Regions from separate parts of the Vagococcus sp. genome, predicted to be linked through region 1. Evidence: predicted binding sites of a transcription regulator. Region 1 holds the regulator's gene; the other holds the start of a gene.
The links. The regulator HrcA, encoded in region 1, represses chaperone genes, less so after heat shock. The targets are predictions, from matches to a motif close to TTAGCACTCNNNNNNNNNGAGTGCTAA.
Positions count from the first base shown of each region.

Region 2: the regulator HrcA is predicted to act here: its motif matches at 8,298-8,324, upstream of groES (co-chaperone GroES).

Region 1 is NZ_JBQEIL010000005.1:57,869-73,177, forward strand. Features, by position in the region: gene ACTJFD_RS06190 (Gfo/Idh/MocA family protein) at 1-591, shown strand, start outside; gene truB (tRNA pseudouridine(55) synthase TruB) at 773-1,690, shown strand; gene ribF (riboflavin biosynthesis protein RibF) at 1,702-2,649, shown strand; gene hemW (radical SAM family heme chaperone HemW) at 2,651-3,787, shown strand; gene hrcA (heat-inducible transcriptional repressor HrcA) at 4,052-5,101, shown strand; gene grpE (nucleotide exchange factor GrpE) at 5,119-5,679, shown strand; gene dnaK (molecular chaperone DnaK) at 5,721-7,550, shown strand; gene dnaJ (molecular chaperone DnaJ) at 7,698-8,870, shown strand; gene ACTJFD_RS06230 (metal ABC transporter solute-binding protein, Zn/Mn family) at 9,010-9,945, shown strand; gene gndA (NADP-dependent phosphogluconate dehydrogenase) at 10,072-11,493, shown strand; gene ACTJFD_RS06240 (LysR family transcriptional regulator) at 11,537-12,400, opposite strand; gene ACTJFD_RS06245 (response regulator transcription factor) at 12,763-13,452, shown strand; gene ACTJFD_RS06250 (ATP-binding protein) at 13,452-14,990, shown strand; gene ACTJFD_RS06255 (putative DNA-binding protein) at 15,082-15,309, shown strand, end outside.
Region 2 is NZ_JBQEIL010000002.1:198,054-213,362, forward strand. Features, by position in the region: gene ACTJFD_RS02955 (sigma-54-dependent transcriptional regulator) at 1-320, shown strand, start outside; gene ACTJFD_RS02960 (PTS sugar transporter subunit IIB) at 450-764, shown strand; gene ACTJFD_RS02965 (PTS lactose/cellobiose transporter subunit IIA) at 798-1,115, shown strand; gene ACTJFD_RS02970 (hypothetical protein) at 1,139-1,753, shown strand; gene ACTJFD_RS02975 (PTS sugar transporter subunit IIC) at 1,769-3,082, shown strand; gene ACTJFD_RS02980 (DJ-1/PfpI family protein) at 3,273-3,911, opposite strand; gene ACTJFD_RS02985 (helix-turn-helix transcriptional regulator) at 4,009-4,941, shown strand; gene ACTJFD_RS02990 (IS3 family transposase) at 5,212-5,382, shown strand; gene ACTJFD_RS02995 (hypothetical protein) at 5,590-6,216, shown strand; gene groL (chaperonin GroEL) at 6,305-7,933, opposite strand; gene groES (co-chaperone GroES) at 7,973-8,257, opposite strand; gene ACTJFD_RS03010 (CPBP family intramembrane glutamic endopeptidase) at 8,441-9,061, shown strand; gene ACTJFD_RS03015 (NADPH-dependent FMN reductase) at 9,111-9,677, opposite strand; gene ACTJFD_RS03020 (LLM class flavin-dependent oxidoreductase) at 9,691-10,776, opposite strand; gene ACTJFD_RS03025 (redox-sensing transcriptional repressor Rex) at 10,969-11,598, opposite strand; gene ACTJFD_RS03030 (ABC-F family ATP-binding cassette domain-containing protein) at 12,029-13,972, shown strand; gene ACTJFD_RS03035 (hypothetical protein) at 14,031-14,174, shown strand; gene ACTJFD_RS03040 (DUF2089 family protein) at 14,314-14,592, shown strand; gene ACTJFD_RS03045 (hypothetical protein) at 14,589-14,894, shown strand; gene hisC (histidinol-phosphate transaminase) at 14,953-15,309, opposite strand, start outside.

The DNA.
Region 1 (15,309 bases):
TATATGCCTTTATATCGAGAAGTTGAAAAATTAATTCATTCTAAAAAGCTTGGTAAAATGAGTGGACTTAATATAACGTTTGGTAGTTGCAAAGAATATGATCCAGAAAATCGTTTTTTCTCACTAGCAAAAGGAGGCGGAGCTTTATTTGATATTGGGACCTATGCATTATCTGCAGCAGTTTTTATATTAGGACAGCAAACCGAACTACTAGCAACAAAAGTAATTATGGCTGATACTGGCGTGGATGAAAAATCATTAACTTTATTAACGAATGAAGAGCAAGTATTAGCAAGTGTTTCTTTTTCTTTCAGAGGAAGAATGCCTAAGCAAATCATTCTATCTGGAGATGAAGGCTATTTAACGATTGAAGAGTTTCCACGTGCTGAGGAAGGCACCGTGATTTATAATACAGGTGAAAAAGAAAAGTTGAACGTAGGATCACATCGTGAACTATTCAATTATGAATTAGAACGAATGAATGCCTATATTTCAGGTGAAATTGAAGGGCAAGATGTGAGAGAAACGACATTAAAAGTAATTGAAATTATGGATGAAATGCGTGAGCAATGGGGTTGGAACTTAGAGTAGTTTAGAACTGTTGTATTAAAGCTGATAAGAATGAGCAATCAAATCGCTAGATTGCTCATTTTTATTTGTTCAATAGTTGATAAAAAAGAAATGGCATTTAATTTTATCAGGTGATAAAAGCTTACGTCATCTCTTAACTATGTTATAATGTTAAAGATATTTTAGATTAGGAGAAGTTGATATGGAAGGAATTATTCCCTTATGGAAACCGCGTGGTATGACAAGCCATGATTGTGTTTTTCAGCTAAGAAAAATTTTGCAAACAAGAAAAGTCGGGCACAGTGGAACTTTGGATCCAGATGTTGATGGAGTTCTTCCTATTTGTGTTGGGCGTGCGACAAAAGTTGTTGAATACTTACAAGATTCAGATAAAGTTTATCAAGGAGAAATCACGTTGGGTTTTTCTACTGAAACCGAAGATAAATCGGGAGCTGTTGTTGAAACAACGTTCATTGATCAGCCTTTTTTAGCGGAAGAAATTGATGCGGCTATGGCGTCTTTTATGGGTGAGATAAAGCAACAACCCCCGATGTATTCTGCAGTTAAAGTTAATGGCCGTCGTTTGTATGATTATGCGAGAGCGGGCGAAGAAGTTGAACGTCCAATTCGTGTTGCGCAAATCAAAGATTATCGTCGAACAAGTGATGTAGTGTATCATCCAGAAAATAAAACACAAACCTGGCGATTTGAAGTAACTTGTGGCAAAGGGACGTATGTTCGGACATTAGCGGTTGATACCGGTAAAGCTTTGGGCGTCGCAGCACATATGTCTGATTTGACACGTCTTAAAAGTGGTGGCTTTTCAGTCGCCGAGGCCGTAACGATTGAAACACTACGCAAATCAATGGAAGAGAATGATGCAGAAAAGCATTTTTTTCCTTTAGAATATGGGGTTCGTTCGTTTCAAAGCTTAGAGTTATCCGATAACCAATATCAAGAGATCAAAAATGGGTTGGTTGTTCCAGAGAGTTATTTCGGAACAACGTCAAAGGAATGGCCGCTTCTTTTAGTTTATGGTGAACAGGCGATTTCAATTTATGGTCTCCATCCGACTAAAAAAGGAATGTTAAAACCAGTAAAAGTTTTTCGAAATGATTAGGAGTGTTTAATATGCAAACAATTCAGATCCACCATCCCTACCGAAAAAATCAAATTCCGACAGAGGAAGTGGTGATGGCTTTAGGATTTTTTGATGGTGTTCATCGAGGGCATCAAAAAGTGATTAAAACAGCAAAAAAAACGGCAGATGCTAGAGGGTTAAAATTAGCGGTCATGACATTTAATCATCACCCTTCTGTTGTTTTTAAAAAAAATGCCGTTCAATCATTGCGCTATCTGACAACAATTGATCAAAAGAAAAAGCAAATGGAGCATTTGGGAGTGGATTATTTATATGTGATTGAATTTACATCGTCATTTGCCAATCTTTCTCCTCAAGCATTTGTTGATCAGTATTTAGTGGAGTTACATGTGAAAATTGCCGTCGCAGGATTTGATTACACCTATGGTAAAAGAGAGGTAGCGAATATGGCAACCTTACCTGATTACGCTAAAGGACGATTTGAAATTGTCGAGGTCCCGAAGGAAGTTGATAAGGTCGAAAAAATAAGTTCAACTCGAATTCGTGAATTGATGGCACAAGGAAATATGGAAGAAGCAAATCTTTGTCTTGGCTATCCTTATCAGATTAGCGGTTTGGTTGTCCATGGAGATAAACGGGGACGTACCTTGGGTTTTCCAACGGCTAATGTTGCTCCCCATGCAAATTCGTTATTACCCCGAGGCGGTGTCTATGCAGTCAAAATAAAAGTGGCTAACAAGTGGCATCTTGGTATGGCGCAAATCGGTTATAATATTACCTTTGAAGCTGACCGACCAATGACAATTGAAGTTAATATCTTAGATTTTGATCAAGATATTTATGGAGAACATGTTTCTGTTGCTTGGTATCACTTTATTCGTAATGAATTAAAATTCGATGGCGTAGAAGGACTAGTTGAACAATTAAAACAGGATCAACAAGATACTGAAGGTTATTTTAACCAGTTAGGAGAATAAAATGACATCAGCATATATTCATATTCCTTTTTGTGAGCACATTTGTTTTTATTGTGATTTTAATAAGGTTTTTATTGAAGGGCAACCTGTAGACGAATATATTGAGGCTCTGATTAAAGAAATAAAATTAACGAAAGAAGTTTATCCTTCAAATAAAACAGAAACTATTTATATTGGAGGTGGAACACCGACTTCTTTGTCTGCAAAACAATTGGATCGTCTGCTAGAAGGAGTTCGTCGTTATTTGCCTTTTGATGATCAAGATGAATTTACAGTAGAGGCAAATCCTGGAGATTTAACGCTAGATAAATTAAAAGTTTTACAAGACCATGGTGTTAATCGTGTGTCCATGGGGGTTCAAACTTTTGATGATCGACTATTGAAAAAAATTGGTCGAAAACATACAGCGCAAGATGTGTTTGATACGATGAAAATTTTTGAACAAGCGGATTTTAGAAACGTTAGTGTCGATTTAATTTATGCTTTGCCTAATCAGACAATCGAAAGTTTTGAGGATACTCTAACTAAAGCGATTGCTTTAGATTTACCTCACTACTCAATGTATTCATTGATTTTAGAAAATAAAACAATGTTTTATAATTGGGCTCGTCAGGGGCGGTTGCATTTGCCTGGCATTGACGTGGAAGGTGATATGTTTGAGTTAGCCATTAAAAAGATGGAACAAGCAGGTCGCTATCAGTATGAAATTAGTAATTTTGCGTTACCAGGTTATGAGAGTCAACACAATCTAGTTTATTGGAATAATGAGCATTATTATGGATTGGGTGCTGGAGCAAGTGGCTATCTTGGAAATATTCGCTATAAAAATCATGGACCGATTCAACATTATCTAGAACCATTGCGTCAAAATAAGCGTCCGGTTATTCAGGTTGAAGATTTAACATTAGAAAATCGAATGGAAGAAGAGATGTTTTTAGGGCTAAGAAAATTAAAAGGTGTGTCACTTTCTCATTTCGAGCAAAAGTTTGGTTGTCGCTATGATGATGTCTATGGAAAAATTACTCAAGAAATGATTGCAAAAGAGTTGATGAAAAAAGAAGATGACTTTGTTTCTTTGTCTGATAAAGGGCTGATACTTGGAAATGAAGTTTTTGAAAAGTTTTTATTATCAACTTAAAATAAATTTCGTTAAGACTAGGATCTGACTTAGTCTTGACGATTTTTTACTAAAAAGAAGCTTTAATAAAAAATTAAAAAATAAAAGAGCGAGCATGTCTTACTAAATGTTGATATACCAATGGTTTACAATCGTTTTTAGCAGTTAGTTCAGTCGAGTGCTAAAAAAAGAAGGTTTTTCATTGACATGTGATTTAATAGTTGGTATATTATTAACTGTAGTTAGCACTTGCTTTAAAAGAGTGCTAAAGAGAAGGTGATAGAGATGCTCAGTGAAAGACAACTGAATATTTTTAGTTTATTGGTTCATCTATACACAGAAACGGGTGTTCCGGTTGGATCAAATACGTTAATGAATGGCGGGATTAAAGCTAGCTCAGCAACAATTAGGAACGATTTAGTAAAATTGGAAGAGTTAGAGTTAATTCAAAAAGTGCATTCTTCATCAGGACGTGTCCCCTCAGCAGAAGGCTATCGATTTTATATTGACCATTTAATGAAACCATCACATGTTTCATTAAATGAAATTGATCGAATACGTCAATCGTTTAATCGAAAGTATAGTGCCACAAATGAAATTATCGAAGTATCTGCTAAAATTTTATCTGATTTAACAAACTATACTGCTTTTTCTCTTGGACCAGAGGTTAAAGAAAGAAAGTTAACAAGTTTTAAAATTATCCCTCTGAATAGTCATCAGTTAATTGCTGTGATTGTGACAGATAAAGGATATGTTAAAAGTCAGGTTTTTACTGTTCCTGAAGAAGTTTCATCAAGTGACATTGAAAAAATGATAAATATCATTAATGATCGCTTGATAGGAAAAAGCCTGTTGACGGTTTATCATCAATTAAGAACAGAAATCCCTTTGATTCTACAACGGTATTTTACTAATTCATCGCATATGTTACTTTTGTTCGAAGATGTTTTTCATCAAGTGTTTGATGAACAAATTTATGTAAGTGGTGGAATGAATTTATTGAATTCAGATATTTTTTCTGATATTTCTGAGTTTAAATCTGTCTATTCTTTATTTACAGATACTGAACGATTGAGTAAATTGATAGTACCTAGCGAAGCCGGAGTTGAGATTAGAATTGGTAATGAAATGAATAATAAACTCTTATCAAACTTAAGTTTAATTACAGCATCTTATGATGTTTCCGAGCATGGAAATGGTGTTATTGCTTTACTAGGTCCCACGAGTATGTCATATTCTAAGGTGACGGGATTGGTTAATGTCTTTAAAAATGAATTATCCGAACATTTAGAATCACATTACCGTAGTCTAGGTAATTCAAATAGTAGTAGTTAGGAAGGAGAGGTTTGATTTTGAACAATGAAGAATCGAAACAAGAAGAAGTTCTAGAGGAAAAAGCAATAAATGAGGAAATAACAGATCAAGTTGTTGAGGAAACAGCGACTGACTTGACTGAACAAGATCAGAAAATTCAAGAATTAGAAAAAGCTTTAAATGAAATGGAAGATAAATTTTTAAGAGCGCAAGCTGAATTAGCTAACATGCGTAATCGTAATAAGAAAGAACGTGAAGAAGCAGCCAAATATCGTTCACAAGATCTAGGTAAAGCTTTATTACCGGCATTGGATAATCTTGACCGGGCTTTATCAATCGAACCAACGGATGAACATGGGGATAATATGCGTAAAGGAATTGAGATGGTTCGTGAAAGTTTATTGCATGCACTTAAAGAAGTGGGCATAGAAGAAATCGAAGCGAAGGGCCAAATTTTTGATCCTAATCTACATCAAGCAGTTCAAACAATGCCAGCTGAAGGCGATCAAACAGCAGATGAAATTATTCAAGTGTTACAAAAAGGTTATCGATTGCACGATCGGATCTTAAGACCTACAATGGTTGTAGTAGCACAATAAAAATTAAAATTTAAAACTTAAATTATAAGGAGAGATTTATAATGAGTAAAATTATTGGAATCGATTTAGGAACAACAAACTCTGCAGTATCAGTATTAGAAGGCGGAGAAGCGAAAATTATTACAAACCCTGAAGGAAATCGTACGACACCATCAGTTGTTGCTTTTAAAAATGGAGAAATCCAAGTTGGTGAAGTTGCTAAACGTCAAGCAGTAACGAATCCAAATACAGTTGCTTCTATTAAACGTTACATGGGCGAGTCTGGATATAAAGTAGATATCGAAGGAAAATCATATACACCACAAGAAATTTCAGCAATGGTTTTACAATATCTAAAAGGTTTTGCTGAAGACTATTTAGGTGAAAAAGTGGATAAAGCTGTCATCACTGTTCCCGCTTACTTTAATGACGCACAACGTCAAGCGACAAAAGACGCTGGTAAAGTAGCTGGCTTAGAAGTTGAGCGTATCGTTAACGAGCCAACTGCAGCAGCTTTAGCTTATGGTTTAGATAAAACAGATAAAGAAGAAAAAGTTTTAGTATTTGACCTTGGTGGTGGTACATTTGACGTGTCAATCCTTGAATTAGGCGATGGCGTTTTTGATGTATTATCAACAGCTGGTGATAATAGTTTAGGTGGGGATGATTTTGATGAAAAAATCATTAACTACTTAGCAGAAGAATTTAAAAAAGAAAATGGCATTGATTTATCTAAAGATAAAATGGCTGTTCAACGCTTGAAAGATGCTGCTGAAAAAGCTAAAAAAGATTTATCTGGTGTAACAAGTACACAAATTAGCTTGCCATTTATTACTGCTGGCGAAGCTGGACCACTTCACTTAGAAGTAACGTTAACTCGTGCTAAATTTGATGAATTAACAGCTGATTTAGTCGAAAGAACTAAAACACCAGTTCGTCAAGCAATTAAAGATGCTGGCGTAAGTACTTCAGAAATTGATGAAGTAATCTTAGTAGGTGGATCAACTCGTATTCCTGCAGTGGTTGAAGCTGTTCGTAAAGAAACAAACAAAGAACCTAATAAATCAGTGAACCCTGATGAAGTGGTAGCAATGGGTGCTGCTATTCAAGGTGGAGTTATCTCAGGTGACGTGAAGGACGTAGTATTACTTGACGTTACACCGTTATCATTAGGTATTGAAACAATGGGTAGTGTCTTTACTAAATTAATTGACCGTAACACAACTATCCCAACAAGTAAATCACAAGTCTTCTCAACAGCAGCAGACAACCAACCAGCTGTAGATATTCATGTATTGCAAGGTGAACGTCCAATGGCATCAGATAATAAAACATTAGGTCGTTTCCAATTAACTGATATTCCAGCAGCACCACGTGGTATCCCTCAAATCGAAGTAACATTTGATATTGATAAAAACGGTATTGTTAACGTAAGTGCGAAAGACTTAGGAACACAAAAAGAACAAACAATTACAATCAAATCATCTTCAGGTTTAACAGATGAAGAAATTGATAAAATGATGAAAGATGCAGAAGCAAATGCGGAAGCTGATAAAGCTCGTAAAGAAGAAGTTGATTTACGTAATGATGTTGATGCATTGTTATTCTCAGTGGATAAAACATTGAAAGAATTAGAAGGTAAAGTCGATGCTGATGAAGTAGCTAAAGCAGAAGCAGCTCGTGATGAGTTGAAAGCTGCTGTTGAAGCAAACAACATTGAAGAAATGAAAACAAAACGTGATGAGTTAAGCGAAATCGTTCAAAACTTAACGGTTAAACTTTATGAACAAGCAGCGCAACAACAAGCAGCTGAAAATCCAGAACAAGCAGCTGAAGGTGGCGACGATGTTGTCGATGCAGATTTTGAAGAAATCAACGACAATGATAAATAACATTTTTCATTAAAATTAGAGAAGCCAAAGCAATGTGCTTTTGGCTTTTCTTTCTTGAAAGATGGTAAATGTAGTACCTAAAGGTCTGATTTTATGTTATGATTTAACAGATATTTAAGGAACAAAAAAGATGGAGGATGACGTCCAATGGCAAAAAGAGATTTTTATGAAATCTTAGGCGTTTCTAAAACGGCAACAGATGTTGAAATTAAGAAAGCCTACCGCAAGTTATCAAAAAAATATCATCCCGATATTAATAAAGAGCCTGATGCAGAAGATAAATTTAAAGAAGTTTCTGAGGCATTTGAAATTTTGAGTGATCCTCAAAAGCGTGCGGCGTATGATCAATATGGTCATTCTAGTACAGATCCAAACTTCGGTGCTGGAGGCGGCGGTTTTGGTGGTTTCCAAGATTTTGGAGGCGGCGGTTTTGGTGGTTTTGAAGATATATTTGAATCTTTCTTTGGAGGCGGTGGTGGAGGGCGTTCAAACGCTTCTAATGCACCTCGTCAAGGGGCAGATTTACAATATACGTTAGATTTAAGTTTTAATGAAGCAATTTTTGGTTTAGAGAAAAACATTCGTTTTAATCGTGAAGATGAGTGTTCAACGTGTCATGGTAGCGGAGCTAAACCAGGAACACATCCGGAAACGTGTACGAAATGTCATGGTTCAGGTACAATTAATGTTGAACGTCAAACCCCACTTGGTCGGATGATGAGTCGTCAAACGTGTGATGAATGTCAAGGTACGGGTAAGATGATTAAAGAGAAATGTGGGACTTGTTCTGGTTCTGGTCGAATGATGAAATCACATGCCGTTAAAGTAAATGTGCCTGCTGGAGTTGAAAATGGACAACAAATGCGTTTAGCAGGTCAAGGTGAAGCTGGCTATAACGGTGGTCCTTATGGCGATTTATATGTTATTTTTAGGGTCGAAGATAGCCCAATATTTGAACGTGAAGGTTCTGAAATTTATTATAAAGAAACAATTTCAATTGTTCAGGCCGCATTAGGTGATGAAATTGAAGTTCCAACAGTTCACGGTCGTGTTAAACTTCGTATTCCTGCTGGTACTCAAACGGGGACTACATTCCGTTTAAGAGGTAAAGGAGCACCTAAATTACGTACTAATACAAATGGCGATCAACATGTTACAGTTGTTGTTGAAACGCCTGTAAACCTATCAGAAGATCAAAAAGAGGTTTTACGCCAATTTGGTACGTTAACTGGCGGTAAAGCGGTGGTTGAACAAGAAGAAGGTTTTTTTGATAAAGTAAAAGATGCTTTTTCTTCTGGAAATAAAAAAAAACGTAAATAAAAACAGAAATAACTTTAGAAGTTGAAAAACTTTTGAAGTTATTTTATTTTTTTAGTTGCTTTTTTTAATCGTATCTATTACAATTTGTTAGTACTGTTAAGAGTAATCATTACGAATTAGAAAGTCGGGGGATATGAAAATGAAAAAAATAGTTATTGCTTTAGTTGGTTTATTAATACTAGCGGGTTGTACTTCAAAGACAAATGAAAAAGAAAAACCCAAAAATAAAAATGAGTTATCAATTGTTACTAGTTTTTACCCAATGTATGATTTCACTAAAAAGGTTGTAGGTGACCAAGCAGATGTCCATTTACTAATTGAAGCAGGTGTTGAGCCTCATGATTACGAGCCAAGTGCCAAAGATATGGCCAAGATTCAGGAGGCGGATGTTTTTATCTATAATTCAAATGAAATGGAAACATGGGTCAAAGATGTTCTAAAGGGAATTGATACAAAAAAAGTAAAAGTTATTGAAGCAAGCAAAGGTATTCCGTTGCTTGAGTCCAATGAAACTGATGAAGAGCATTCTGAAGAAGGTCATGAACACACGCATGCTTATGATCCGCATGTTTGGTTAAGTCCAGTCCTAGCTAAAAAAGAAGTTGAGACTATCGAACAAGGAATTAGCAGCATTGATGAAAAAAATAAAGAGTTATATGAAAAAAATCGCAAAACATACACTGATAAGTTAGAACAACTGAATCAGGAATATGTAAAAGCGACAAAAGAGGCAACACAAAGAAAATTTGTCACTCAGCATCAAGCCTTTTCTTACCTTGCTGCGCAATATAATCTGATTCAAGTTCCAATTTCAGGAATTTCACCAGAACAAGAACCAACGCCTAAAGAGTTGAAAAAAATTCAAGATGTTGTAACGAAAGAAAAAATTGACGTTATTTACACTGAAAGTTCGGCATCATCGAAAGTCGCAAAAACAATTGCTGATGCAACCGGAGCGAAATTAGTCGAGCTCAATCCATTGGAAAGTTTATCAAGTCAAGAGAAAAAAGCGGGAGCTGATTATATTTCAATTATGTCAGATAACCTATCTGCGTTGAAAGAAAGTATTCACTAATATTATGTTTGTTAAATTACCTTTCTAGGTTGGTAATAATTAGGAAAGAATGATTTAGTTTTCATGAAAAATAGGCTATAATGAGTGAGATAACTTTTTATCGGAGTAACTTTAGGAGGTCAATTGATGAGTAAACAACAAATCGGTGTCGTAGGTATGGGTGTAATGGGTAGAAACTTAGCCCTAAATATTGAAAGTAGAGGTTACAGTGTTTCTATTTATAATCGCTCAGAAGCGAGAATTAACAATGTTATCAATGCTAATCCAGGGAAAAAACTATTTCCAGCATACACTATTGAAGAACTCGTTGATTCATTAGAGAAACCAAGACGAATTATGTTGATGGTGAAAGCAGGAGAAGCTACAGATATGACGATTCAAAATTTATTACCACATTTAGATAAAGGTGATATTCTAATTGATGGTGGTAATACATTCTTTAAAGATACGATAAGAAGAAATGAAGAGTTAGCGAGTTCTGGAATTAATTTTATCGGGACTGGTGTGTCTGGCGGAGAAGAAGGAGCTTTAAAAGGACCTTCAATGATGCCAGGAGGTCAAAAAGAAGCGTATGAATTAGTAAAACCTATCTTTGAAGAAATGGCAGCAAAAGCGAATGACGGGGCTCCGTGTGTGACTTATATCGGGCCAAATGGTGCGGGACATTTTGTTAAGATGGTACATAATGGCATTGAATACGGTGATATGCAATTGATTGCTGAAGCTTATGATATTTTAACACGTGTCTTAGGTTTGTCAGTTGAGGAAGTTGCTGCTATATTTACAGAATGGAATAAAGGTGAGTTAGACAGTTACTTAATTGAAATCACTTCAGATATTTTAACTAGAAAAGATGACTTGGGAACAGGAAAACCAATTGTTGATGTTATTTTAGACGCTGCTGGAAATAAAGGAACAGGTAAATGGACAAGTCAAAATGCCTTAGATTTAGGAACACCATTACCGTTAATTACGGAATCAGTATTTGCACGTTATATCTCTGCGTTAAAAGAAGAACGTGTGGCAGCTAGTAAAATCATACCACAACCTAAAGTGGTTCCTTTTTCAGGTAACAAACAAGAAATGATTGAAAAAATTAGAAAAGCCTTATATTTTAGTAAAATTATGAGTTACGCTCAAGGGTTTGCGCAAATGAGAACGGCAAGTGAAGAATTTGAATGGGATTTAAATTATGGTGAGATAGCCAAAATATTCCGTGCAGGCTGTATCATTAGAGCACAATTCTTACAAAAAATTACTGAAGCGTATGAAAAAAATCCTGAATTGAAAAATTTAGTACTGGATGATTATTTCTTAGAAATTACCTCAGACTATCAAGAAGCTGTGAGAGAAGTTGTTTCATTAGCTGTTCAAACAGGAGTCCCTAGTCCGACGTTTTCTTCGGCGATTGCTTATTATGATTCATATCGTACAGAAAACTTGCCTGCAAATATTATTCAAGCGCAAAGAGATTATTTTGGAGCACACACTTACCTTCGTAAAGATCGTGAAGGCGTCTTCCATTATGATTGGTATGGTAAAGAATAGATTAAAAAATAAACTGAGGGCTTCTTCTTAAAAAGAGGAAACCTCAGTTTTTTAATTGTTCAATAAAATTTAGAGTAATTTGATCCAAATAACGCTCCTTGAGGCTGATTAAATGATAATGAGTAACGGGTGTACTGGGAGTGATAGGATAATAATAATTATTTATTTTTAAGGAAGTCTCCAACATAGATTCTGGTAAAATGCTATTGACTAATTGAGTAGCAACGAGTTCTTGAATTAATAAATAATTAGAGCAGTAAGAAATAATAAAGTCATTTGGTTGTTTAGTGACAATTTTTTTAAAAAAAGTATTGTTTTTAGAAAAAACTTGGAAATTCGGAAGTAATAATGGTTTTTGATAAAAATCAGAAAAACTCATTTTCTTAGATTCGAGAGGTTCGGAAGTTACGAAAAAAAGTTTCTCAGAAAACGAAAAATGACTAATGAATAAATCCTTATCAAACGACCCTTGAATAAAGGCTAAATCTAGAGCACCGGATTTTAATTTATTTTTTAATAGTTTAGCTTCGCTCTGTTCGATTATTAGAGAAACATTAGGGAAGTTCTTGAAAAAATGAACAAGTGCTGGTTTTAATTGGTTAAGAGCAATATCTGTGCTTCCAATTTTAAGTTGACCGGTTAAACCAAGACTATTTTGTTGGATTTTGCCTTGCATATCTCCTAATTGTTTTACAATATTTAAAGCTTCTTGATAAAGAATTTCACCACTCTTGGTGAGTTGATGTTTTTTCTTACTTCGTTTGATGAGCTTAGTTCCTAATTCTAGTTCCAAATTTTTTAACATTTGACTAAGTGGTGGTTGAGCCATTTCGAGTTTTTTAGCAGCTTCAGAAATCGTGTTTGATTCGGATAAAACGATAAAATAATTTAGTTGTCTGATATCCATAGAATACCTCCTTCTCAGAACATTAGAATTAAATGAAATAAAATATATTTTTTTAATTATTATTTAACTTTTATAATATCAAAAAAATACGATATCGTCATTCTTTTTTTAAAAAAGTTATTTTTAGCTAGAGGATAGATAAGTTTTTTCAAAAATGATATAATAAAAGAGTCCTATTAAAAGCTCATTATTTTTTAATAAATCTATTGTATTTAAAGATGAGCGTTTGCATAGTTGTTTAAAACAAGTTATCATGATTAGATGACTGTTTAGAAATAAAGAGTGTCTTTTTATTAGTGACTCGTCAATAATAAATCGTTTGTAAAAGAAATAAAAAGAATGACAGAAAGGCATGTGACAGTATGTCAAATAAAATTTTGATAATTGAAGATGAAAAAAACCTAGCTAGGTTTGTTGAGCTAGAACTAAAGCATGAGGGTTATGAAACAGAAGTTCATTATAATGGACGGATGGGGTTAGAGGCAGCTATTGAAGGTGACTGGGAAGCGATTTTATTAGATTTGATGTTACCTGAATTGAATGGACTTGAAGTTTGTCGTCGTATTCGCCAAGTGAAGAATACACCGATTATTATGATGACAGCTAGAGATTCAGTGATTGATCGTGTATCTGGACTTGACCATGGTGCAGATGACTATATTGTTAAGCCATTTGCTATTGAAGAACTGTTAGCACGATTACGAGCATTGCTTCGCCGAATTGATATTGAAGGCGATAAGAACATTACTAAGCAAACTACGATAACTTATCGTGATTTGACGATTGAAAAAGAAAATCGTGTCGTTCGTCGTGGCGAACAAATGATAGAATTAACCAAACGTGAATATGAACTGTTATTAATTTTAATGGAAAATATAAATGTTGTCTTATCTAGAGATGTTTTATTGAATAAAGTATGGGGTTATGAAATTGAAGTCGAAACGAATGTTGTCGATGTTTATATTCGTTACTTAAGAAATAAAATAGATGTACCTGGTGAAGATAGTTATATTCAAACCGTTCGTGGTACTGGGTATGTTATGAGATCGTAATGAAAAGTTTAAAAGAGAAAAATAAACTAAGACAATTTTCTTGGAAATCAATTTCTTTTAAGTGGACTCTTTTAACGGCTCTATCAATTACCATCTTATTTTTATCATTTGGTTTTGTGACCTATCAAATTAGTATTAGGAATGTTTACGAACAAGAAGAAAAAGATTTTAATCGAACGATGAAAGAAATCAATTCTCGTCTTTCGCGATCAGAGGATCCTTTAACGTTGCATAGTACAGTTTCTTACTTAAAAGAAGCCTCTAGCCGTTATGTGGGCGATGTTTATTATGATCGAAGTAGTTTAGAAGCAAGTTTAATGAATTTAAATAGTTTTATTTCTGAACTATCACAACCTGAATTAAATGTTAAAATTTATGGGGTTGATCAACGTTTAGTCTTTGAAACGAGAGGATTATATCTTCCTTTTGATGATTCTGAACAAGGAAAAATAACAATCCAAACACATAATAATATTACTGGATTAATCGCGTTAGAGCCGATTAAGTCGAATGAAACAGGTAAAGTAATTGGGTATGCACAAGGTTTTCTCGAATTAAATAGTTTTATTAGTGTTCGAGATAAAATGTTCAAAACGTTAGTTGTTTTGGAAATTGTCGGTGTAATCATTAGTATCATTGTCGGTGTTTTATTATCAACGTATTTTACAGCGCCGTTACGAAAAATGGCAAATTCTTTAAATAGTATTAATGAAGCGTATAAAACAGAGGTTAGAATGCCTGTTCCTAAGTCGAATGATGAAATTTCTGATTTAGCGCGAGCCTTTAATGATATGTTGGAAAGAATGCAGTTATTTATTCAACAACAACAGCAATTTGTCGAAGATGTTTCACATGAGTTACGAACACCAGTTGCTGTAATCGAAGGTCATATTAATTTGTTAAATCGTTGGGGGAAAGACGATCCTGAAGTTTTAGAAGAATCTTTACAAGCTTCTTTACAAGAAATTGTTCGAATGAAAAGTTTGGTGCAAGAAATGTTAGATTTATCTCGTGCAGAACAATCAGAATTTCATTATGAAGATAAAGTTTCCAGTGTGGTTGATGTTTTAAAGACAACAGTGGGAAATTTTAGTATGTTGTATCCTGACTTTCATTTTAACTTGGATATTGATTTAGCTAAAAGTGCACAAATTAAAATTTATCGAAATCATTTAGAACAGTTGTTAATTATACTAATGGATAATGCCGTTAAGTATTCAGGTGAGCGAAAGGAAGTTTTAGTTTCTGCTTCATCCTCTTATCGAACGGTTGATATTCTAGTCCAAGACTTTGGCGAGGGTGTCTCTGAAGAAGATTTAGCCCGAATTTTTAGTCGTTTTTATCGAGTTGATAAAGCACGAGCACGTCATACAGGTGGAAATGGATTGGGTCTTTCGATTGCCGCTCAATTAGTTAATAATTATAATGGTCATATCAGTGTGAAAAGTGTTTTGAATCATGGGTCTTCTTTTAAGGTATCCTTACCTTTAGTAATAGAGGAACCAGAAGAAATAGCAAAAATAATAAAAAGAACCTAATTTTAGGTTCTTTTTTTTGTAATCATAAAAAAATCAAAGGATTTGTGATATAATGTCATAGACTTGCGTAATGGCAGAGGAGGGGAATAATATGGAAATTGATAAAACGAATCGAATGAACGCTTTATTCGAATTTTATTCGACTCTCTTAACTGAAAAACAAATGAATTATATTGAACTTTATTATGCAGATGACTATTCTTTGGGTGAAATTGCTGAGGATTTTGAAATTAGTCGCCAAGCAGTATATGATAATATCAAACGAACTGAAAAGATTTTAGAAAATTATGAAAAAAAGTTACATCTCTATTCAAATTAT
Region 2 (15,309 bases), on a different contig from region 1:
ATGTTCCAGAAGTTTTGCAAAAGATTGATCATCAATTGAAAAAAATATGTGAACAACATCAGTTGCTTTTACCTTACTCCGTTATTCAAGGGATAGAACTTCATATGATTTTTTTAATTGATAAGAAGATTAGTCAAAAAACAGGACCTGAGTTTTTAGAGAGCTTAGCTTATATTGAGCAACATCATGCGTTATATTTGACTATCCAGCAAGAATTTTCGGTATTAGAAAAAATGATGGAGATTAAGTTCTCACAAGATGACCTAGCCTATGTTCTAAAAATGATTCGAAATAATCAAATTGAAATTACTCTGAACTAGTTTACACATTGTGTAAGCTAGTTTTTTATGTGTGTAGAGCTAAAAGCTAGTGGTATCAAGTAATAAAGTTGGCATGGAACTTGCTTTATATAAAGTAGAACAACAAATTATATCAAAGGAGAAATCACAATGAAAAGAATAATGTTAGCCTGTTCAGCAGGAATGAGTACTAGTTTATTAGTAACTAAGATGGAAAAAGCAGCTCAAGCAATGGGTTACGATGCTGATATTTTTGCTGTTTCTGTTTCAGAAGCAGATACTTACTTAGGTGATTCAGAAAAACCAATTGATGTTCTATTGCTAGGACCTCAAGTCAAATATATGGAAGCTCAATTTAAAGAAAAATGGGCGGAAAAATTACCTGTTGAAGTGATTGACATGCGCGATTACGGCATGATGGATGGGGAAGCAGTTTTAAAAAGAGCAATTGAATTAATCGGTTAGAAAAAAGGAGGCAGCAAAATGTCTAAAAAAGAAATGAGTCAAATTCAACTGGAAGCCGTCATGAATTTAATCGTGAGAGCTGGAAATGCCAAAAGTGAAGCTGTAGAAGCGATTGCATTAGCAAAAGCAGGTGATTTTGTTGGTGCTGAGGAAAAAATAAAATTAGCCAACGAATCATTAGTTGAAGCGCACCATGCACAAACTAGTTTATTAACGGCAGAAGCGAATGGGGACGATATCGTGATGTCATTATTGACGGTTCATAGTCAAGATCATTTGATGACGGGAATGACATTTAAAGACTTAGCCAAAGAAATTATTGAACTTTATCAATATATTGATAAAAAATAAAAATATTACAGGGGGATATTAACATGTCAAAAGAATTTATTAACGATCCATGGGCAAAAATTACAACAAGAAATGGTTTAGCTGGAGATGAAGTGATTTCAGCATTACAAAAAAGTATTCGTCGTGGCAAAGAAAGAGATGCATGTGAATTTGCTTATGAAATGTTCATTACATCACCACAATTTGAAGAAAAATTATGGCGTCGTCTGTTAGCAATTTCAGTTGAAGATATTGGTATGGGAAATTCTAACGCAGCGATTATGATTAATTCACTTTACCAAATGCGTCAAGCTTTCCAATATAATGAAGCCGATCGTGCAATGTTCTTTATTCATGCCATTCGTTACCTATGTAACTCTGAAAAAGATCGTTCATCTGATTTATTAAAAAATATTGTGATTAAAAACTTTGCAATGGGTTATGTTCCAGAAATTCCAGATATTGCGTTAGATAAACATACAACAAGAGGAAAAGAAATGGGGCGTGGTTCGGAACACTTCTTACATGAAGCAAGTAAAGTCATCCCACAAGCCGAAGTAAGCAATACTTACAAAGAACAATATGCAGAGTTATTAAAAGAATATGATCCAAACAATACAGTGGAATCAGCTTTTGATTTCAATTCATGGCAAGTTTAAGGGGAGGAAAAGATCATGAGTTCGAATAAAAAGGAAAAATCTGGAAATATGATTGAACGTTTGAATAGTCTTTTAGGGCCTGTTGCAATGAAGATTGGGAATCAACGACATCTAAAAGCCATTTCATCGGGTATGTTTTTTGCTTTACCATTTATGGTTGTGGGGGCCTTCTTCTTAATCATAGCTAACCCACCAATTAATATCGATGCCTACAATCCTGATACGGCAGGTATCTTTTTAAAAGCCCTCGCAGGTTGGAAGTTCTGGGCGGTCGCTAACTATGATGCGATTACTGCTCCTTATACGCTCACGTTTGGAATTATTGGTTTACTGTCTTCTTTCGGGATTTCTTATTCATTAGCCAATGATTATAAGCTAAACGCAGCAACAAATGGTTTGATTACGATGGTGACGTACTTACTCGTTTGTACGACGATTAAAGATGGCTCAATTAATTTAGAGTATTTAGGTTCAAACGGTTTGTTCGTTGCGATTATTTTAGGTCTTCTAGTCGTAGAAGTGACACGTTTCTTTGAGGTTAAAGGAATTAAACTGAAATTACCAGATTCAGTACCGCCAATGGTTGCAAATTTTATTAACTCACTACTACCATTATTAGCAAATATTTTAATTTTCTATAGCATTAACTTAGTTTTCATCTCTTCATTTGGAGCGAATTTCCCAGCTGTTGTAATGCAAGTTTTAACACCAGGTTTAAATATTGCTGGAAGTTTAGGGGGACTTTTAGCAATCGTGGTCTTTGGTCAAGTTCTTTGGTTATTTGGGATTAATGGAACATCGATTATTTTCCCAATTATCTTTACTTTGGGTCTTTCTCAAACAGGTTTAAATGCTGAACAGTTTGCAGCAGGTGAACCAATGACTCACTTAATGAACTTACAAATTTTTAGAATTTCAGTGATTGGCGGAGCAGGTAATACCTTAGGTTTGGTTCTTTTAATGATGTACAGTAAAGTCCCTAAATTTAAAACGTTAGGTCGTTTATCATTTATACCGGGAATTTGTTCTATCAATGAGCCAATTATTTTTGGGATGCCGATTGTTTTTAATCCTATTTTAGGTATTCCATTTATCTTAACACCTGTAGTAACGATAGTATTAACCTATTTTGCTGAAAAATTCAGTATTATTACGAATGGTTATATCGTTGACCCATCATTTTCACCCTTCTTTGCTCAAGCTTATTTATCTAGTATGGATTGGAAAAATGTGGTCTTTACTTTCTTCCTAGTCGCTGTTAGTTTTGTGATGTATTATCCATTCTTTAAAGCAGTTGAAAAAGAAGAATTAAAATTACTAGCTGAATAATTATTTAATTGTACAATAAATCGTGTTGATGATTCTCAAATTGAATAAAGTAAAGTCTCGAGAAAAAAGGAACAAAATCTTTCGTCAGATTTTGTTCCTTTTTTTAGGCTTTTATTTGTCAAACTTAATTGGATAAATAAAAAAGTAGAATCATTTCTAGTGGATAGAGATCGGCTAGAAATTAGAAAAACTAAATATTATTGGTAGAAGGTAATGTTTGCATAAGTTCAAAAAAGTAAAGGGCTTCTCCTGTATGAAAATAGTGATACCAAGCTTCTAAGGTATCTTGTTCAAATATATTTAAACACTCAATAATGTGTTTTGTCCACATTAAAGCGCCTGCTGAGCTTGCAGTAATTAGATTGTTATCGGAGACAGAAGGGACATCTAAATATAATTTTTGTCCTTGATAAGTAGGGCAGAACATATCAAGAAACCCAATTCCATTACTAGTATGTGAATATTCATCCAATATGCCAAAGTTGGCAAGTGGTACAGTAGCACCGCAAATTGCTCCGACTGTTCCTTTGGCTAAAAGTATTTCTTTGGCTTTTTTGATAATATTTATATTGTGAGGACTATCCCATGTATCTGCACCTGGTAGCAAAAGTACACTATTGTTACTTAATTCAATATCTTCAACTAAACAGTCCGGTACTATTTCAATCCCTCCCATAGTTTGAATCGGTTGTTTAGAATAACCGACTGTTTTAATTGTTAGTAAAGGAGCATTTGCTTTAAAAAAACGTTTAGAATTTAATTCTGCAATAACGTAACCTAATTCCCAGTCTGCTAGTGTATCTAATACATAAATATAAATTGTTTTCATAATTTCCCTCCATTAATTAGTTCTGTTATCATTATACTTATCAATTGCTGACAACACTATGGCAACAATATCAAAATAATTAAAAGGTGGTTCATAAATGAAGATGAGTAGATTGATTAGCATTATTATAATTCTTATCGATAAACAAAGAATAAGTGCAAAAGAGTTGGCTACTATTTTTGAAGTGTCAACTCGTACTATTTATCGTGATATAGAGGCGATTAGTATGGCAGGGATTCCCGTTCATTCTACTTCTGGTGTTGGTGGAGGGTTTGAAATTATGGAAAATTATAAGATGGATAAGAATACTTTTTCAGAAGCAGATATAATCACACTCCTAACAGGGGTTTCTAGTATTCCCAATATAATGAAAAATAAAGAGGTCACAAATACTCTGACAAAAATAAAGAAATTTATCCCAGCAGATAAATTAGAATCAATTAATTTGCAGACAGAACAATTACATATTGATTTTAGTCATTGGATGGGAGATAGGGATTTAGAAGTCTATCTAAATATTATAAAAAACGCTTTACAAAAAAATCAATTACTTTTTTTTGAGTATCTCAATCATAGTGGTATTAAAACTAAAAGACAAATTGAACCTTATCAACTTGTCTTAAAAAATACCCAGTGGTATCTTTATGGATACTGTTATGAGCGAAATGATTTTCGATTGTTTAAATTAACTCGCTTGTCAGACCTAAAAATAGAAGAAATGACATTCATTCCCAAAGACTATCCGAAACCTTTTTTAGATGCAACGGAAATTTCAAATCAATTAAAGGTAACTGTTAAACTTCGTATTCATGAATCAATTATGGAACGATTACTTGACTATTGTGACTATGATAGTTTTTTGAAAGATGGAGAAAATCATTATATTCTTAATTTTCCTTTTATAGAAAATGACTATTATTACGGGATTCTTTTAAGTTTTGGAGAACAATGCGAATGCTTAGAACCTTTACATATTCGTTCAGCATTAAAAAGAAAAATAGCTAATTTATTCCAAATATATGAAAAATAATTTAGAACTGTACCTATAAAAGGGATAGATTTTAATTTGTTAAATACTTTTTATAAAAAATTAAGGTATCTATACTTAATAAAAAATAGAGCAGGAGTTTATCTCACGACAACTATTAGAAAATTAAGACGGATTAAAGATCGAGGATTAATCGTTTCAAGGAGAAAAACACGGCAAATAATGAGAGAATTTAATTTCATTTCAATCGATACAATACTGAAGTTTAAACCTTAAGTTACCAGTAAAAATGAACAAAAAATCGCTAATATTTTGTTACGTTCAGGTTGTCCTTATGACAACTCGGTGGCAGAAGCAACGTATCGAGTGTTTAATCTTGAGTTTATTTACCAACAATCTTTTGATTCCTTGTTTGAATTGCAGTATGAGTTAATGGATTATGTTAATTGGTGGAATAAGTTTAGAAAACATGGAAAGCTTTAATATCATTCCCCGATTAATTATCGTTTAGATTGGGAATTGAAACAGACTATTTAGCAGGATATAAAATAACTATTTAAAGAAAATAAAGACCTTATAGTTTTTGTACAGAAAAGTGTTGCCAATTCACACTTTATGTTTTATGGACTGGAATTAGTAACGTATTATGGTATGTCATTAATTCCAGATATAGGAGAAATTAGTGATGGTATGTTGCCTTATACAGAAGAATATTTTAAAAATTACTTTGAAGACTCCGAACCATTTGAATCAATTCGTCCTAGTAAAGTTTGGTATGAAGAGAGAAAAGATTTTTCAGCTAAATCAATAGGTGAAAATAGAGTGAGTCATGCAGATAATAAAGGTTATGAATTACTACAAGGAAAGCCAATTTTTGAAGGTGAATTGTTAGGAGGTTGTATCGATAGTATATATGATATGTTAACACCTTATACCCATAAAGATGAACCTAATATTATTAAAGAATATAATATCTTTCCATCTTTAGAAGATTGGACTGGAAAAATAATGTTTCTTGAAACATCAGAAGTAAAAGAAAATCCTGAAACTTTAAGAAAAATGTTATTGAAGTTAAGGGAGATGGGGCTTTTCGAAGTTATCAATGGTATTATATTCGGTAAACCACAAGATGAAGTGTTTTATGAAGAATACAAACAGATATTAACAGAAGTAGTTGGTAATAATGATTTACCAATTGTATACAATGTGAATTTTGGACATGCGACACCAAGATGTATATTGCCTATTGGGGTAAAAGCTAGAGTTGATGCTATTAATCAGGAAATTACTTTTTTAGAAAATCCATTTATGACTTAAAAAACATCACATTCCACATCAAAAAAACCACATGAAACGTAATGTCTCATGTGGTTACTTTTATATCAATATGTCTCTTTTAAAGAGTTTACATCATACCGCCCATCATTGATGGATCCATTCCGCCAGGCATGCTTGGCATTTCTGGTTCAGGATGGTCTGCAATGACACCTTCTGTTGTTAGAAGAAGAGCAGCGACACTTGCTGCATTTTGAAGTGCTGAACGAGAAACTTTAGTTGGATCAACAATTCCAGCATCAATCATGTTTACCCATTCATTTGTTTTAGCATTGAAGCCCATGCCTAACTCAGCTTGTTTTAGTTTATCAACAATGACAGAACCTTCCATACCTGCATTTTCAGCGATTTGGCGAACAGGTTCTTCTAACGCACGTAGAACGATATTGACACCAGTTTCTTCATCACCTTCAGCTTCAACTTGAGAAACAGCGTTAAGGACGTTTACAAAGGCAGTACCACCACCAGAAACAATACCTTCTTCAACAGCTGCACGAGTTGCATTCAAAGCATCTTCAATTCGTAATTTTAATTCTTTTAATTCTGTTTCAGTCGCAGCTCCAACTTTGATGACTGCCACACCGCCAGCTAATTTAGCTAAGCGTTCTTGTAGTTTTTCACGGTCGAAATCAGAAGTTGTTTCAGCAATATGAGAACGAATTAAAGCGACACGATCATCAATCGCTGCTTTATTACCGCCACCTTCAACGATAGTGGTATGTTCTTTTGTAACAACAACTTTACTTGCAGTACCCAAAGCATCAATCGTTGTATCTTTTAAATCTAAGCCTAATTCTTCTGTAATCACAGTCGCTCCAGTTAATGTAGCGATATCTTGTAACATTTCTTTACGGCGGTCACCAAAGCCAGGGGCTTTAACCGCAGCTACATTAAAGGTTCCACGAATTTTATTTAAAACGAGAGTCGGTAAAGCTTCACCATCAACATCGTCAGCGATAATTAATAGAGGTTTACCTTCTTGTAAAATTTGTTCTAATAAAGGTAAAATATCTTGAATGTTTGAGATTTTTTTATCAGTAATTAATAAATAAGGATTTTCTAAAATAGCTTCCATTTTATCGTTATCTGTTACCATATATTGAGATAAGTAACCACGGTCAAATTGCATTCCTTCAACAACGTCTAATTCTGTTTCAATTCCTTTAGATTCTTCAATAGTGATCACACCATCGTTACCAACTTTTTGCATCGCTTCTGAAACTAATTCACCTACTTGATCACTTCCAGATGAAACCGCAGCGACTTGTGCAATGGCTTCTTTAGAGTCAACCTTTTTTGAAATGGCATGTAATTCTTCAACAGCAGCTTTTGTCGCTAACTCAATCCCACGACGAATGCCTAAAGGATTAGCACCGGCTGTTACATTTTTAAGTCCTTCACGAACAATGGCTTGTGTCAGAACAGTTGCTGTTGTCGTTCCATCACCCGCGATATCATTTGTTTTTGATGCGACCTCAGCGACTAATTTAGCACCCATATTTTCAAAACGATCTTCTAATTCAACTTCTTTAGCGATTGTCACCCCATCATTAGTAATTAATGGAGAACCAAATGATTTATCCAAAACAACGTTACGTCCTTTAGGTCCTAATGTTACTTTGACAATATTAGCTAATGTATCGACTCCACGCATCATTGATGCACGAGCATCTTCTGAAAATTTAATATCTTTTGCCATATCCTATTCACCTCATAAATTTTTTAGTTATTGTTTGTCTTACTCGACAATTGCGATAATATCTTTTTCATGAACAATTAAGTAATCATGACCTTCAAATTTTACTTCTTGGCCAGCATATTTTTCAAACATCACTGTTTGCCCAACTACGACTGCTACGGGTAATTTTGTCCCGTTGTCAAGGGTGCGTCCTTCGCCTACCGCAATGATTTCTCCGGTTTGAGACTTTTCTTTCGAAGCAGAAGTTAAAACAAGCCCACTTGTTGTTGTTTCTTCAACCTCTTTGATTTCGATGATAATACGATCTCCTAATGGTTTTAACACGATTAATCCCTCCACAAATGTTTAAAGTTGTTTTTAGCAATTAGCACTCTTAAGTACTGATTGCTAATCCTTTTCTATCATAACGAGTTTTTAAATCTTTTGCAAGTATTTTGCTAAAATGAGGATGAATTAAAGGGAAGAGTAAGGTATGCTTTAGTTATCTTAAAAAAAAGAGGCGAAGAAATGTCAAAAAGACAGAATTTATTATGGAGTGCATTTGCCTATTTGGCTGCGATGAATGGGTCATTATTTTTTAACCGCTTCGGTTTACGGCCAATCGTAAAAACGAGTCTTCTTTTAGTCGTGTATCTATTGGCAACAGGGAGTGTTATTTGGCTTTACCGGAAAGATAAGTCAAAGAGAAGGGGAACGATTGGGAATGAAAAACTTATTTTGATCGGTTTAGGTGGTATTGCTTTGAGTTTTTTATTACAATTTATTGTTGGAAAACTTCAATTTTTATTATTAGGGAAAGTCGTAGTATCTGAGAATACAGCTCAAATTCTGACACTGTTTCAGCACGTTCCTTTTTATTTTTTAGTGCCATTTTTACTAACACCTATCATGGAGGAAATAGTGTTTCGCTATTTTATCCCAACAGCTTTATCTGAAAAAGTCTCACCGTTGTTATCCATTATGATTGCGAGTTTTCTTTTTTCAGTCTTGCATGGAGATGGTCAAATTCTGATTTACTTTAGTTTAGGTTTGTTTTATGGTTATTTACAAAATAAAACGTCATCGATTTTACCATCCCTCATTGCACATGTTGGAATGAATGGTTTAATTTTATTGATGTACGGCTAATCTTAAAATTAAAAGACAAGAGGGCATTTTTATTGCCATCTTGTCTTTTTTAAAATCCGTAATCTTCCTCTATTTTTGCTTGAATCAATTGAGAGGTTTCAGCCAGAGCAACGGTATCTTCAATGAGGTTGTCTATCCTGAACAGAACGTCATCATTCGTAATCTCTTGCCCGATGATATCAGTATTGTTGATAAAAACATAAGTCGGTACAATATTCGCTTTCATATAACTTAAAATCGGTTTTAATTGCGTTTCAGCAACAAGATAATGTTTGTCTGATCCAGCGGTCATCAGGATACCTACTGTTTTTTGTGCGAAAGCTTTCTGTGGTAATAAATCAAAAATATTTTTTAATGTCGCTGGAATTGAAGCTTGAAAGGTAGGGGAACCGATAAAGATAATATCTGCATTCATCATTTCGTTCGCAACAAACGCAGTTTCTCCTTCATAATCTAAATAATTCCGACCATCACTAAATTCAACATTTAATTCGGCTAAATTGATAAAGGTTGTTTGATGATTTGGATGTATTTCTTGATATTTTTTGATTAGTTTGTTCATACCAAGCAAGGTTGTTTTTCCAATGGTAGATCCGGACAAAAAAATGGTTTTCATCTGTCATTCCTCCTTATTTCGCAGTGTATTTTCGGACAGCCGGTAAGACGTGTGTACCGAGGATTTCAATGTTGCTCATGATTTTATCAAACGGCATTCCTCCAAAATCAAGTTGAGCAATGTAGCGTTGATTTCCAAAAACTTCATGTTGATAAAGTATTTTTTCAATGACTTGATTTACTTCTCCAACATTAATAATACTTTTTGGATCTCTCGCGTGAGCAAAGGCTTGTTTGGGAAAGTTTTGACCATTCGATTGAGTAAAACCATGATTAATATGTGGATAATATTCTTTTAGTGCTGTATCCATATCTTTCGCAATATGAAAAAAGCCACCTGTAGTTACGGGTAAGGTCGTTTCATCAAAGCCATTTTGTTTGGCTGATTCGCGATAAATATCAATAATTCGTTTGAAGATACTCGCCGGACCACTAAGCATAGCTAAAGTCATCGGTACCCCAGCATGTCCTGCTCGGGCGGCACTACCAGAACCACCACCAACAGCACGCCAAATAGGAAGATGCTGATTGACGGGACGTGGAATGATATGTGCATGATCTAAAGAAGCACGAAATTGTCCTTCCCAGGTCACATATTCTTCTTGATTTAATTTTAATAACAAATCAAATTTTTCTTCAAATAATTCTTCATAATGATTTAAATCATACCCAAGTAATTTAAATAAGCCAACGCGCGAAGCACGCCCACCAATTAATTCCACTCGCCCATTGGATAGTAGATCAAGAGTTGCGAAATTTTCAAAAATTCTAACAGGATCAGACGTACTAACAATGGTTGAGCCACTTGAAACTTTAATTGTATTAGTGGCTTCAACAATCGCAGCTAGGATAATAGCGTGTGCTTGAGAAACAAAACCATCTTGATGGCTTTCACCCAGAACGAAGATATCAAGCCCGGCTTGTTCTGATAAAATAGCCATCTCTTTAATTTGTTGAATTCTCTCTTGGGCACTAAGGATTTCTTTAGTAAGAGGATTCATCAAGTGATCCCCTAACGTATAAACACCAAACTCCATTCCTTTTTTAGAATCAAAAACAGGTAGGGTATTTGGATTGTGTTTAAATTGAATATTTGACATAAGGTTTCCCCTTCTTTCGTTTCTTTAAGATAATAATAATATAGCATCATTACTTACAAAAAGTAAGTAATTTGCTTGGACTCTTTCAAAAATGGGGGTTTAATAAAAGAAGTCACTGATTCACAGGATTTAAAGAAAAAACCGAAGTTTCAAAAAACGAGAAAACTCATTTTTTGAACTTCGGTTTTTTCTTTATTTATAGTGTGATAAAAAATAAATAAGTGTTTGTAACTCGTTCGTTAAATCAACGTTTTGAACCATCACATCATCAGGTGTGGTGATACGAACAGGAGTAAAGTTCATAATTCCTTTAATACCTGCTTCAATTAATTGATCAGCAATTGGTTGTGCTGCTTCCATAGGAACTGTTAAAATAGCGACTTCAATTTTTTGTTCTTTAACTTGTTGTACGAGTTCTGTTACAGGATAAACAGGGACCCCTTCTAAAATACGTCCACCGATTTCTGGGTCTGCATCAAAAGCAGCGCTGATTCTAATGCTATCACTTTGATGGAATTTATAGTTAAGTAAGGCGTGTCCGAGATTTCCGACACCAACTAAAGCAACATGCGTTAAAATATCTTCATTTAATGTTTTTCCAAAGAAGTTCATTAAACTTTCAACATCATAACCATAACCGCGTTTTCCTAATTCTCCGAAATAAGAAAAATCACGACGAATGGTAGCACTATCGACTTTAACGGCTTCACTTAATTCAGTCGATGACACTTTTTGTTTGCCTGAATCGAAGAGAAATTTTAAATAGCGATAGTACAACGGTAAACGCTTGGCTGTTGCTTTAGGGATTTCCATATCTTTCATTGAGTTATTTCCTCCCTTTATATTAAACGAAAAGTGTTTCATTATATGCTTGTATAATACTTCACGTTACTAGAATAACGGTTGCATCCATTAAAAGCAATTATGATGCTTATTTTTATAGGGTTCTAGTCTTTTTATATCCTTCGTTGCAATGAAAAATCTGTCGATTAAATAGTCATTTTTTTATATAATGTCTTTTTATTGAGTGTCCCTCGTTTTATTTGTACGAAAAGTAAGGCGAAATTTTTAAGTAAATTTAATAAATTAAACTTTAATTTGAAAAGTGAAAGCTAAGGTTTTTTAGTGTAAAGGGACAGGTGGGATTAAAAAAGGAGTGTCTCTTTTTAAGCGATGCAAAAATAAAGCTTTTATCCTATCTGATTAAAAAATATGATAAACTAAGCTCAGAATATTAAAGGTGGAGGAAACAATGATTTTATTACAAGCGAATCAAGTCGCCCGTCATTTTGGCGAGGAAGTCTTGTTTGAAAATATACAATTAGAAGTGCAGGATCGGAGTCGAATTGCGTTAGTTGGACGCAATGGTGCAGGTAAATCGACGCTTTTAAAAATAATAGCAGGCATTGATTCAGCAGATGAAGGTTCTATTTCAAAAGTTAAAAATTTAACGATGGGATATTTAGATCAACACACAGGTTTGGAATCAGACCATACTGTTTGGGAAGAAATGTTAACGGTTTTTGATGCTGTTCGTGAGATGGAAACGAAATTAAGAACGTATGAATTAAAAATTGCGGAAGCAGCATCAGGTGAGCTATCTGAAAAAGAGTATGAACAGTTGCTCAATAGCTATTCCTCATTACAACATGAGTTCGAACAAGTCAATGGCTATGGTTACGAATCTGAAATTAAGTCAGTCTTACATGGTTTTAATTTTCAAGATGATTTTTATAACCGAGTTGTGAGTACGTTATCGGGTGGTCAAAAAACAAGATTAGCATTGGCTCGTCTTTTATTAGAAAAACCGCAACTTTTAATTTTGGATGAGCCGACGAATCATTTGGATATTGAAACGTTAAGTTGGTTGGAAAGTTATCTTCAAGGTTATCGTGGCGCTCTTTTGATCGTATCCCATGACCGCTACTTTTTAGATAAAATCGTTCAGGAAGTTTATGAGTTAAGTCGACAAAAATTAATTCATTATCCAGGGAACTATAGTCGCTATCTCGATCAAAAGGATGAGCGTTTAGAGCGTGAGTGGAAAGAATTTGAGAAACAACAAGTTGAAATCGCAAAACTGGAAGATTTTGTAGCTAGAAATCTAGTGCGAGCTTCGACAACCAAACGTGCGCAGAGTCGTCGTAAACAGTTAGAAAAGATGACGCGTTTAGATCGTCCGATGGGGGATGAAAAATCGGCTAAATTTTTATTCCAAAGTGAGCGTCCTTCTGGTCGTGAAGTGCTAAGTGTGAAAGAGGCTGCGATTGGTTATGACCAAAAATCCTTGAGTGAGCCTGTTAATTTAGAACTTCGCCGTCAAGAAGCCATTGCTTTAGTAGGGCCAAATGGTGTTGGAAAATCAACGTTACTTAAAACAATTATTAAAGAAATCCCTTTGATAAGAGGGAGTATTGATTTAGGTCATCAAGTTGATATTGGGTATTACGATCAAGAACAAGCAAAATTACATTCAACACAAACTGTATTAGAGGAACTCTGGAGCGAGCATTCAAACACACCAGAAAAAGAAATCAGAACCGTTTTAGGGAGTTTTTTATTTTCGGGTGAAGATGTTAAGAAAACGATTCCTTTACTAAGTGGAGGCGAAAAAGCGCGTGTTGCTTTGGCGAAATTATCGATGAATAAAGATAACTTCTTAATTTTAGATGAGCCAACAAACCATTTGGATATTGATAGCAAAGAAGTTTTAGAAAATGCACTAATTGACTATGAAGGAACAATTTTATTTGTGTCCCATGACCGCTATTTTATTAACCGAATTGCAACGGGTGTTTTAGAATTATCCGCAGAGGGCAGTACGTTATATCATGGTGATTATGATTATTACTTAGAGAAAAAACTTGAAGAAGAGCAAGTCGCTTTGTTGACGAATCAACCTGAGGCCGAACAAGTCAAAGTGATGACGGAAACAAAACGTGAGTATAAAATGGATAAAGTCAAACAGCGCGAACGTCGGACATTAGAACGAAAAGTTGCGACTATCGAAGAAGAAATGAACCAAATTGAACTTGATTTAGAGAACGTTCAACGTGAAATGGAAAAACCTGAAAATATGGCTGATTTAGGAAAATTACAAACTTTAAATAAAGAATTGAACAATTTAACTGAAAAACAGGATCAATTATTGCAAGACTGGGAAGAAGCCTCTCTAGAATTAGAAGATTTTGAATAAATAAAAAGAGAAAGGTGAGGAATCACTTGATTTTTACTTAACAAAGAGGAGCAATGAAATGAAAAAAGAAAATTTGATTATTTTGAGTGTTTGTTTGATTTTAATGTTAGTATATCTCATCAATCAAACTATTTTTAAGATTGTTTTAGTGCTAGCAATGCTTGTTTTTGGGATTATTTTATCGATTAAAATTAGAAAATAAAGAAGAATGGTAAAGAGCATCGGTTGGAAATCAATCGGTGTTTTTTTATAATTTAATAAATTAAAGTTAAAATTATTTACTTTTAACTTTAACTTTGTTAATATATTTTTAACAAAGTTAAATTACTGGAGGAAGAACAATGGATTGGTTTATAAAATTAAGTGAGGAAGATCAACAGTTTGTTAAAGAAATTATATTGACTTCTGGTTCACTAAAAGAATTGGCGAAAGTTTATGATGTTAGCTATCCTACGGTCCGCTTACGAATGGATCGTCTGATTGAAAAAATTAATCTTTTTTCAAATAATCAAGAGAATAATTTTAGAGCGTCTGTGATGAAATTAGTGATTGATGAAAAAATTAGTCTGGAAATAGGTAAAGAAATTTTAAAAAATTATGAGAGGTTTGAGAAAGAATGAAGCAAGAAATGATACAGTTTTTAATTTGTTTAGGTGCTGGAATGATTCAGTGGGGGTTTGGCTACATAAAAAATAAATGGCTAGGTCTTGTTTTACCTGCTGGGTTTATCGGTTATTTAGTCATTTACCTACTTCCGAAATCGACGACACTGACTTTCGGTAAAATTTTGATGTTGTTCTTATTATTAGCAGTTCTGATGTTCATATTTTATATGGCTTGGCATGATGGTTCTGATGCAAAGGAGAAAAAAATAAAGAAAGATCTAGAGAAAATGGAAGCAAAAGATTTAGAAAAAAGATAGAATAAAAAAAGACCTGAAAAACTGATAAACAGTTTTCAGGTCTTTTTTTGGAAAGTACTTATTTTTTGATTATTTTTTTTAATTCTTTTTGAATCGCTAAGTTATCTGCAGCAGTACCAATTGTAATACGAAGCCAACCTGGTTTTAACCCTGCTCGAATGATAAAGCCTTTTTTAAGTAGTTCCTCAGATAACGAGAGGGTCTCTTGTTTGACCTCAAAGAAAATAAAATTAGCTTCAGAATGATAGTAGTGAAGCCCTAATTGTATTAAAAAGGCTTCCCATTTTTCACGTTCTATTTGATTAAGTTCTTGTGATTTTGCAACAAAAGCTTGATCCGCTAACGCAGTGATCGCCGCCTTTTGTGCTAAAGAATGGCTATTAAATGGCAGTCGTGTAATGTTAAAAATAGCATT